Regions from separate parts of the Rhodococcus sp. WB9 genome, predicted to be linked through region 1. Evidence: riboswitches for the same ligand, from Rfam matches in the RefSeq annotation. Region 1 holds a riboswitch; each other region holds the start of a gene.
What was found. A riboswitch is a leader RNA that binds a small molecule or an ion and turns the genes downstream of it on or off. The one in region 1 is predicted to bind thiamine pyrophosphate.
Positions count from the first base shown of each region.

Region 2: linked by a shared signal. The riboswitch ahead of FND50_RS07260 (3-oxoacyl-ACP reductase) and the one ahead of thiO (glycine oxidase ThiO) in region 1 are both predicted to bind thiamine pyrophosphate.
Region 3: linked by a shared signal. The riboswitch ahead of FND50_RS26315 (TenA family protein) and the one ahead of thiO (glycine oxidase ThiO) in region 1 are both predicted to bind thiamine pyrophosphate.

Region 1 covers NZ_CP041769.1:6,226,904-6,230,106, forward strand. Annotated here, with positions in the region: gene FND50_RS29125 (thiazole synthase) at 1-111, opposite strand, end outside; gene thiS (sulfur carrier protein ThiS) at 104-328, opposite strand; gene thiO (glycine oxidase ThiO) at 331-1,398, opposite strand; TPP riboswitch at 1,395-1,509, opposite strand; gene thiE (thiamine phosphate synthase) at 1,534-2,232, shown strand; gene FND50_RS29145 (NUDIX hydrolase) at 2,233-2,991, opposite strand; gene FND50_RS29150 (hypothetical protein) at 3,116-3,203, shown strand, end outside.
Region 2 covers NZ_CP041769.1:1,511,970-1,515,172, reverse strand. Annotated here, with positions in the region: gene FND50_RS07265 (LLM class flavin-dependent oxidoreductase) at 1-1,124, opposite strand, end outside; gene FND50_RS07260 (3-oxoacyl-ACP reductase) at 1,126-1,890, opposite strand; TPP riboswitch at 1,939-2,043, opposite strand; gene FND50_RS07255 (MarR family winged helix-turn-helix transcriptional regulator) at 2,116-2,568, shown strand; gene FND50_RS07250 (organic hydroperoxide resistance protein) at 2,571-2,993, shown strand; gene FND50_RS07245 (oxidoreductase) at 3,015-3,203, opposite strand, start outside.
Region 3 covers NZ_CP041769.1:5,623,277-5,626,479, reverse strand. Annotated here, with positions in the region: gene FND50_RS26320 (ABC transporter substrate-binding protein) at 1-505, opposite strand, end outside; gene FND50_RS26315 (TenA family protein) at 490-1,212, opposite strand; TPP riboswitch at 1,206-1,301, opposite strand; gene FND50_RS26310 (NrtR DNA-binding winged helix domain-containing protein) at 1,359-2,036, opposite strand; gene FND50_RS26305 (carboxylesterase/lipase family protein) at 2,149-3,203, shown strand, end outside.

The DNA.
Region 1 (3,203 bases):
TTCGAGCACCGTGAGGTTGGCGGCGCCGCCGGTGCCCATGATCAACCGTGAACCGAACGTGCGTCCCGCGATCGTGAGGCCCTTCTGCACGCCGGGCGTCGCGTCAGCCACCCTGCACCGCCGTGAGGATCTCGATCTCCCAGCCCCGGACCACGAGCTCGTCCCACCGGGCTCGCGGGAACACGGCGCCGTTCACTGCCACCGCGATGCCCTTGGTGGGCAGGTTCAGCACCTCCAGCAGCCCGGTGACGGTCAACGGTTCCGTGAACTCGTGGTCCTCGCCGTTGACGCTGATGCCGATCGGCACCACTACTTGCTGCTCACTCATCTCTACCTCGCTACTTTCTCGAAACGTTCGGGGTCGGCGGCTTTCGCCTCGACCAATGCCGAGCCCTCCAACAATGCCATCGTCGCGTCGGCGGTCACCGGGGTGAGCAGGATGCCGTTACGGCCGTGTCCCGTCGCCACCACGACCCGATCGGACACCCGGCCGATCAGCGGCAGGTTGTCCGGGGTCATCGGACGCAGACCCGCCGAGGTCTCGTGCAGTTCGTACTCGCCGATGGCGGGCATCAGGGCCTCGGCGTCCGCGATCAGGTCGCGCACACCGGCCACCGTGACCTGCGTGTCGTTGCCCGACTCGTACTGGGTGGCACCGACGACGATGCCGTCGGCACGCGGCACCAGGTAGGCGGGCCTGCCGTGCACGCTGCCGCGGATGGTCCGGCCCGGCGCGGGAGTCACCCCGGGACGCGAGCGCAACCGCAGGATCTCGCCCTTCACCGGGCGTACCGGAAGCCCGGGCCACAGGGCCGGTGACGCGATGCCCGCGGTGACGACGATCTGGTCGGTGTCGAGCCGGTCGAGGCTGTGCACGGCCTCCCCGATCAGCTCCACTCCGGCGTCGGCGGCGCACCGCTGCAGCGCCTGCAACAGCAGCCTGTTGTCCACGGCCAGTTCGTCGACGGCCAAGAGTCCCAATCGGACTCCGCGACCCAGCATCGGCTCGAGGGCCCGGACTTCGGCGCGGCCCAGGATCTGCAGTTCCCGCCCCTGGGCGCCCACCCATTCGGCGATGGTCCGCAGGTCCTCCGCGTCGGCGCCGTCCAGCGCGACGGTGAGCGAACTTTCCGACGTGAACAACTCGACGCCGGCTCCGGCCTCGAGTTCCTTCCCGAATTCGGGCCACCGGTCGAGCGATGCACTCCCCAGTTCGAGGACGCTCTCCTCGCCTGGCCAGCCCTCGGACAACGGGGCGAGCATGCCGCCCGCCACCCAGGACGCTCCCGAACCTATCGACGGGTCGTACAGCCGTACCGACCAGCCGTTGCGGGCTGCTCGCCACGCAATGGACAGGCCGATCACTCCGCCTCCGACGACGGATACCGATCTCGCCATTGAACTCCACCTCACTTCCTGCGCCGGCATGATCCGGGTCAGGTATGACGGTCGGGCTCGGCGTGAGCCCCTCTCAGCCCCACGTTCCCCGGGACTCCCGTGTTGCACTTTCACCGTAGAGGCTACCGTCATGCCGTGACCACCTCGCATCACAGCAACCTCACGGACCGTCGGCGCCGCCTCGGAACAGCACGTTTGTACCTGTGCACCGATGCTCGGCGCGAGAAGGGCGACCTGGCGCAGTTCGCCGAGGCCGCACTGTCCGGCGGCGTCGACATCATCCAGCTCCGCGACAAGGGCTCGGCCGGAGAGAAGAAGTTCGGCACGATGGACGCCCGGGACGAACTGGCGGCGCTGTCGGTGCTCGCGGCCGCTGCCAGGCGGCACGGAGCGCTGCTCGCGGTCAACGACCGCGCCGACATGGCGCTGGCGGCCGGAGCCGACGTGCTGCACCTCGGCCAGGGCGACCTGCCCGTCCCGTACGCACGGACCGTGGTGGGTTCCGACGTCCTGATCGGCCGCTCCACCCACAGCCGCGCCCAGGCCAGCCTGGCGGCGATCGAGGACGGCGTCGACTACTTCTGCACCGGTCCGGTGTGGGCCACCCCCACCAAGCCGGGGCGGACCGCGTCGGGCATCGATCTGGTGCGATCGACCGCCGATTCGGAGCCGAACCGCCCGTGGTTCGCGATCGGCGGCATCGACGAGTCCCGGGTTCCGGAGATCCTCGCCGCGGGGGCCTCCCGCATCGTCGTCGTCCGGGCCGTCACCGAGGCCCGCGACCCGCAGGCCGCCGCACGCTCGCTGTCCGCCCTGCTGCAGCAGAACGCGTAGTTACGGCTGATCCAGCCAGTCCAGCACGGTGGCGGGCGGTAGGACCACGATGGTGGTCGGCAACTGTTCGATCAGGTCGGGGTCGGTGGTGACGACCGCCGTCACCGTTCCCAGCGTGGTGCCGTGGCCGGCCGGTTCGGCGAGGCGGCCGACGGCGTCCAGGGCCTCGAGCACCTCGACGCGCGGCAGCCACCCGTAAGTGCGGTCGGGCAGGTGCACCGTGCGGGGCAGGGCCTTCGACAACTGTGCCAGCGCGCCGCGTTCACCCAGCACGTCGTGCCGATCGAGCAGCAATCGCACCTCGGTGGTACGCAGTTGCGGCCACCCGGCTTCGAATCCCGGGTGCAGCGGCAACCCGGCGACGTCAGTTTCCCGCACCCAGCGCAGTTCGGTGCTCTCGCCGTTCGCGACGGTGGGCAGTGGGCGCTCGGCGTCGGCGATCACCGTCGTGTAACTCCAGCCGCTCGCGGCCTTCATCGTGACGACCTCGGTGCGGACGCGGATGGCCGCGCTCTCGATGCCTGCTTCCTCGTGGGCCTCGCGCACCGCGGCGTGGGTGGTGGACTCGTGGCTGTCCCGGGCACCGCCGGGCAACGCCCACGTACCGCCCTGGTGACTCCAGACCGCACGGTGCTGTAGCAGCACGGCCGGCGTCTCGTCGGGGAGCGGCGCACGCAGCAACAACCCGGCGGCACCGTGCTTGCCCCAATGACGACTGCCGTCCGGCCCGGTTGCCCAACCGTCACCGTCACCACGCATCGACTACCCCTGTCCGACCTGATGGGTCTCCCTGCAGTTCCCTCACACTAACGGTTTCTTCCGGAACTGCCCGTCGGCAGTCGTGAACCGACCGCTGCTTATATGCTCCCCACAAGGTGCGGCCATGACACGGGAGGGGTGCGAGGTGGTTCTGCGTGAGGCGCCGTCGATCGAACCCCACGGCAGCCGCGCATTGTCCGCCGCCGCGGACG
Region 2 (3,203 bases), 3.0 Mb from region 1:
TCGATCTCGTCGGCGATCGATTCCGGGGTTCCGATCATGGTGCAGTGGCCGCCGCCAGCCGCCAACGTGCCCAGCAGCGACCGCACGGTGGGACGGTCCTTGTCGATGATCCGCAGGATCGTGTCGTACCGGCCCTGCGGCCCGGTGAACTCCGACAGCGGCGGCAGCGCGGGAACCGGTGCGTCCAATTCCCAGGCACTGCAGTCCTGCTGGACGAACATCGACAACTGCGCCAGCGACTGTTCGACGGGCAGGAGCGCGTCGAGTTCCGCCTTCTTCCGCCGGGCCTCCGCACCGGTCGAACCGACATAGGTCACGAGACCGGGCATCACGACCACCGCGTCGGCGTCGCGGCCCGCCGCACGGATGCGCAGCTTCACGTCGCCGTAGTAGCTCTGCGCGGCCGTGAGGTCGTAGGCGACGGCGTAGATGCCCTCGGCGCACCGGGCGGCCAGGTCGCGGCCCTGATCGGACGCGCCGGCCTGGAACAGCACGGGACGACCCTGCGGCGAGTGCGGCACGTTCAGCGGACCGTCCACGAGAAAATACTTTCCTCGATGCTCGACCGGCTTCACCTTGGCCGGGTCCGCGAAGATGCCGTCCCGGTCGAGCACGAGCGCGTCGGGCTCCCACGAATCCCACAGGGCGAGTGCCACGTCGACGAATTCCGCGGCGCGCGAATAGCGCTCGTCGTGCGGCGGCATCTCCTCGAGTCCGTGGTTGCGCGCTTCGGCGTCGAACATGGATGTCACCACGTTCCAGCCGACACGGCCGCCGCTGATGTGGTCGAGCGACGCCAGCATCCGGGCGGCGTGGAACGGTGTGTAGAACGTGGTGGACACCGTCGTCACGAGTCCGACCCGCTCCGTCGCGCGCGCCATCGCGGACAGCGCGGTGAGCGGTTCGAGGAACCACATGCCTCCGGATGCGGGGTCGCGCACCGAATGCCCGTCCGCGAAGAACACCGCGTCGAGGCAGCCGCGCTCCGCGGTCTGCGCCAACTCCTCGTAGTAGGCGATGTCGCAGAGTCGCTCCACGTGGGACGAGGGGTGCCGCCACGCGGCGCCGTGGTGCCCGCAGCTGTAGAGGAACGCGTTGAAGTGCAGTTGCCGGGCCTCGCTCATGTCAGTCCTTGACCAGTCCGCCGTCGACGACGAGGTTCTGGCCGGTCACCGCACGCGACCAAGGGGACGCGAAGAACAGCACCGCGTCGGCGAACTCGTCCGGCGTGGTGACCCGCTGCAGCGGGGTGCTCGCCGCGATGAGGTCGAACACCTCGTCGGGAGTGGCGGCGCTCGCGTCGGTGGTGCGGAGCAGCCCGCCCGACACCATGTTGACGGTGATGCCGTCGGGACCGAGGTCGGCCGCGAGCGTGCGGGTCAGCGACAGCGCCGCGGCCTTGGCGGCCGTGTAGTCGTGGTACGGGACGACGGGGTTCTGGAACAGGTTGGTTCCGATGCTCACGATCCGGCCGAACCCGAGCGAACGCATGCCCGGCAGCGCGGCCTGCGTCGTGTGCAGGGTCGCCTTCACGCTGCCACGCAGCTGCGAGTCGAAGGCATCCCACGTGATGACGTCGGCCTTGTCGCGTGCGTCGCCGTTGAAGGAGAAGTCGGCGAGCGCGTTGTTGACCACCGTGGTCACCGGTGAGCCGAAGTGTTCCTCCGCCGCGGAGAACAGCGCAGCCACCTGGCCGGCGTCCGTGACGTCGGCCCGGAGCGCGACCGCACGGTCCGCACCCAGGGAGGTCGCGAGTTCTTCGGCCGCCTCCCGGCTGTTCCGGTAGTTCACGATCACCCGTGCGTTCTGCGCCGCGAACGACCGCACGATGGCGGCGCCGAGGCCCCGCCCACCGCCGGTCACCAGGACGATCTGCTTGTCGAGCTGCATGCTGCCACCTTCCGTTCGGTCGGCGACGAGACATCGGATGAGCGCATACGGCCGTCTCCGCGACATCCCTTCGCCGGCATTACCCAGTTCAGGTTCGACGGGTCTGTTCTCAGCCGTCCGGCTCGTCGCCGGGCAGCACCCCGTGTCACTGGCCAACAGTGTAAGCGCAATCACCGATTCCAGTTCTTGGTTGTGCACAACCTAGTTGTGTGCAACTATTCAGGGGTGACCGACAACCTCACCCTCGACCGCCAGGTGTGCTTCGCCCTGTACTCGGCTTCCCGGGCCATGACGGCGAGATACCGGTCGATGCTCGACTCGTTGGGAGTGACCTACCCGCAGTACCTCGTGCTGTTGGTGCTCTGGGAACGGGACGGCCGCGGAGTACGTGAGATCTGCGACGCCCTCGACCTCGACACCGGCACGCTGTCGCCACTGCTCAAGCGGCTCGAAACCCTGGGCCTGGTCGAACGCCGGCGCTCCACGGCCGACGAGCGCCGGGTCGGGATCCACCTCACCGAGAAGGGTGCGGCCCTCCGCGCCGCCGCGGAGGGCATCCCCGCCGAACTCGCCGACTCGACGGGAATGGAGATCGACGAACTCGTCGCCCTCCGGGACACACTGTCGCGTCTCACCGAATCACTCCACAGCTTCACCACCCCTACAGGAGAGAAGTAACCATGAAGATCGTCTACACCGCCGACGCCCTCGCGACCGGAGAAGGCCGCAACGGCCACGCCCGCACGTCCGACGGCAAGCTCGACCTGAACCTCGCGATCCCCACCGAGATGGGCGGGTCCGGCGACGGCACCAACCCCGAGCAGCTGTTCGCCGCCGGATACGCGGCATGCTTCCACTCCGCGCTCCAGCTGGTCGGCCGTCAGGCGAAGGCGAACGTCGCCGACTCGGCCGTCGGCGCCCGCGTCGGCATCGGCCCGACGGACAGCGGCGGATTCGGTCTCGCCGTCACCCTCGAGGTTTCCCTGCCCCACCTGCCGCGCGCCGAGGCGCTCGAGCTGACCGAGAAGGCACACCAGGTGTGCCCCTACTCCAACGCCACCCGCGGCAACATCGACGTCACCCTCGAGGTCACCGAAGACTGAGCAACCCTGACGGGCGTCGCGTCACCCGAACGTGAACTCGACGCCCGTCAGGTCCTCCGACAGCGCCCACAGCGCCCGCGCGGTGTGCTCGTCCCGCGACTTCTTGTTGGAGCCCACCACCTTCGGATGGCCACGCTGCTCGAACAGGCCGTCCGGCCCGATGTAGCTGCCACCGATCACGTCGGGTGCCGTTGCCGCGTACAGCATCGG
Region 3 (3,203 bases), 600 kb from region 1:
CGCCCTTGCCGCCGTCGTTCCGGATGATCTGCTTCAGCGTCTCCTCGCCGTCCGGGTCCGCGAACCCGGCGTAGATCTTGCCGTCCAGATCCCGGGGGCGGGTGATGTCGGCGCGATCCGCCTTCACCGCGATGCCCGTCGCCCAGTGCTGCAGCGGAGCCATCACCGACGTGGTCTGTGCGCCCGCGGCCTTCGAGAACGTCGCAGAACTCTGGAAGCTCACCCCGAACTCCGCGTTGCCGGCGTCGACCAGGGTGTCGGGCGAGGTGTCGTTGTAGGGCAGCACCTGCACGTCGAGTCCGGCGTCCGCGAACCAGCCTTCCTGCTGGGCGACGAACAGCCCGGTGTGGTTGGTGTTCGGTGTCCAGTCGAGTGCGAACCGGATGGTGTCGCCGGACTGCGAGTCACCGGCGCAACCGGTGAGCAGCGACAGGGCGGAGACCAGGACGACGGCTGCGGTGGCAGCGCGCTTGGTACGAGAGAAGAGTGTCACGACGCCGGCCATTCCTGCTTGTTGAGAGCGGTGTCCCAGAACATGTGTTCGTAGCGGCTGGCGATCACGAACGCCTCCGCCATCGCCTCACGCTGGGCATCGGTCGCGGCCTCGGCCGCGGCGTCCACGAGTTCGCGGGCCGTCGCGACGGCGGCGTGGAACTCCTCGGCGTCGTAGGTGGTCACCCACTGTGCGTAGGGGTGCGACGGGTCGGCGGAGAGCACCTCACGGGCGCTCGCCGCGAGCCGGTGCCCGACATCGGCGTAGATCCAGAAGCACGGCAGCACCGCGGCCGCAGCCACCGCGTACGACTCGGTGGCGGCGACGGCCGTCAGGTACGAGATGTACCCGAGGCAGGCCGGCGAATGCTGCGGCTCCACGTCCGACTCGGGGAGTCGTCCGCTGGTCAGCAGATTCTGGTGCAGCGTCGCCTCGACCGTGGCGGCCTCGGCGGCCGAGCCCGCCCAGAACCCGGCCTCGACCGGGCCCGGCGCATGCGCGGCGACCAGTGAGAGAGCCTTCGCGTACCCGGTCAGGTACAGGAAATCCTGCTCGATGTAAGTGCGGAACACGTCCAGCGGCAGCGTTCCGTCGCCGAGGCGGCGCAGGAACTCGAGTTCGTCGATCGCCTCGCGCAGCACCTTGGTCCGGTCCCACAAGTGGTCCGTGAATCGGGCGTGCTGGCCGGCGCCGGCAGCATCGTGGACAGAGCTATTCACAACGTTGACATCCCTTCGTCAGCATTACCTGAGCAGGTTCCCGGGTGTGTTCTCAGCCCCGCCTGTGCGGAGCACCCCGTGTCAGAACAAGCCGACCCTAGCACCGGCCGTGCCGCGGGTGGAAAGGCCCGGGTCGGTCGACGGGCTCAGCCGGCGAGAAACGCGGCCGCGGTCGGCGGGAGAGACGCGGGGCCGCGCCGGTAGATCTCGGCGGGCCGGCCGGTCCCGACGACGGCCATGTCGCCGGTGTTCTCCAGGGCCGGCCTCATGTGCCGCCGGAACGAGTCCTTCGGCAGGGGACGTCCGAACACCACCTCGTACACCCGGCGGAGTTCGAGCACCGTGAACGTGTCGCCGGCCAGGCCGGACGGGTCGACGGCCCGCGCGTACCGCTCGCGCAGGTCGGCGACGGCGAGGGCGACGACGTCCGCGTGGTCGAACGCCATCTCCTGCGTCACCCGGTCGTCGTCGACGGTGATCAACATCGTGTCGCGGGGGAGCGCTGTGCGGGGCAGCGCGGCGCCGTGCGTCATCGACAGCACCCACCCGCGATCGTCGCGGCCGGGGTCGTCGAGCATCGCCAGCTGATGGAATTCGGTGCCCGTCAGCCCGGCCGTGATGCGCAGGCACCGCTCGGCGGCGTCCCGCAGTCGTTCACCCTCGTGGAGGAAGGTGCCGGGAAGGGTAAATTGGCCTGAACGGCGAAGAGCCACAAGCACTTTCAGTTCCGTTCCGTCGACGGTGAGGACGGCGACGTCGACCGCCACGGAGGGGCGCGGATAGTCGAGGAGGCTCCTGCCGTCGGAATCGGTCCATGCGGCCACGCAGGAATGTTAGCGCACGGTTGATCTATCTCGCGTTCGATCGGTCCTGCCTGCTATTCGTTGGTAGTTTGGCGAGAGATTCCCGGTACGTGCTGCGTGAGGAGATTCGTCCGTGGAGGTCGACAAGTCCGGCGACACGCTCGTCGTCCGTGCCCGGGACGGCGAGGTGCGTGGCTATCCCGAGGGCGACGTCTACGCGTGGAAGGGCATTCCGTTCGCCGCGGCGCCCGTCGGCGACCTGCGGTTTCGCGCGCCGGTCCCGCCCGCACCGTGGGAAGGTGTGCGCGACTGCGTCGACTTCGGCCCGATGGCGCCGCAGGGGCATGGCACCGCCGTCCCCATCGATGCGGGACTCGAGATGGACGAGGACTGCCTGTCCGTCAACGTCTGGGCCCCGAGACCCGACGGCACTCCGCGGCCGGTGATGGTGTGGATCCACGGCGGTGCCTACTGCCTGGGAACCGCAGCCCAGGGCATCTACAACGGGCGCATCCTGTCCACCCTCGGCGACGTCGTGCTGGTCTCGTTCAACTACCGGGTGGGAGCGCTCGGCTTCCTCGACCTGTCGTCGTTCTCGACGGCCGAGCGGGTGTTCGAGACCAACTGCGGGCTGCGTGACCAGGTCGCGGCCCTCGCATGGGTGCGCGACAACATCGCATCGTTCGGCGGTGACCCGGACGAGGTGACGGTGTTCGGCGAGTCGTCCGGAGCCGGGTCGATCACCACGCTGATGACGTGTCCGAGCGCCGAGGGGCTGTTCCACCGCGCGATCGCCCAGAGTCCGCCCGCCACGTCGGTCTACGGGAGCGAGCGGGCGGCCACCGTCGCGAAACAGTTCCTCGACATCCTCGAGGTGGAACCCGGGCAGATCGACACACTGCTGCACCTTCCGTACCGCACGGTGATCGAGGCCAGCGACACACTCGTCAACGAGGTGCCGACGAGGATCCCGGGCACGCTCGCCATGGCACCCGTGGTGGACCGCGACTTCCTGCCCCGCTACCCGGTGGCCGCGTTCCAGAAGGGCTACTCGCACCGCATTCCCCTCATCATCGGTTCCAACAAGGACGAGTCGTCGATCTTCAAGTTCATGAAATCGCCTCTGCTGCCGGTCACTTCGGATTCGGTGCAGGAGATGCTGAGGGCGATCGCGACCGATCACCCGGA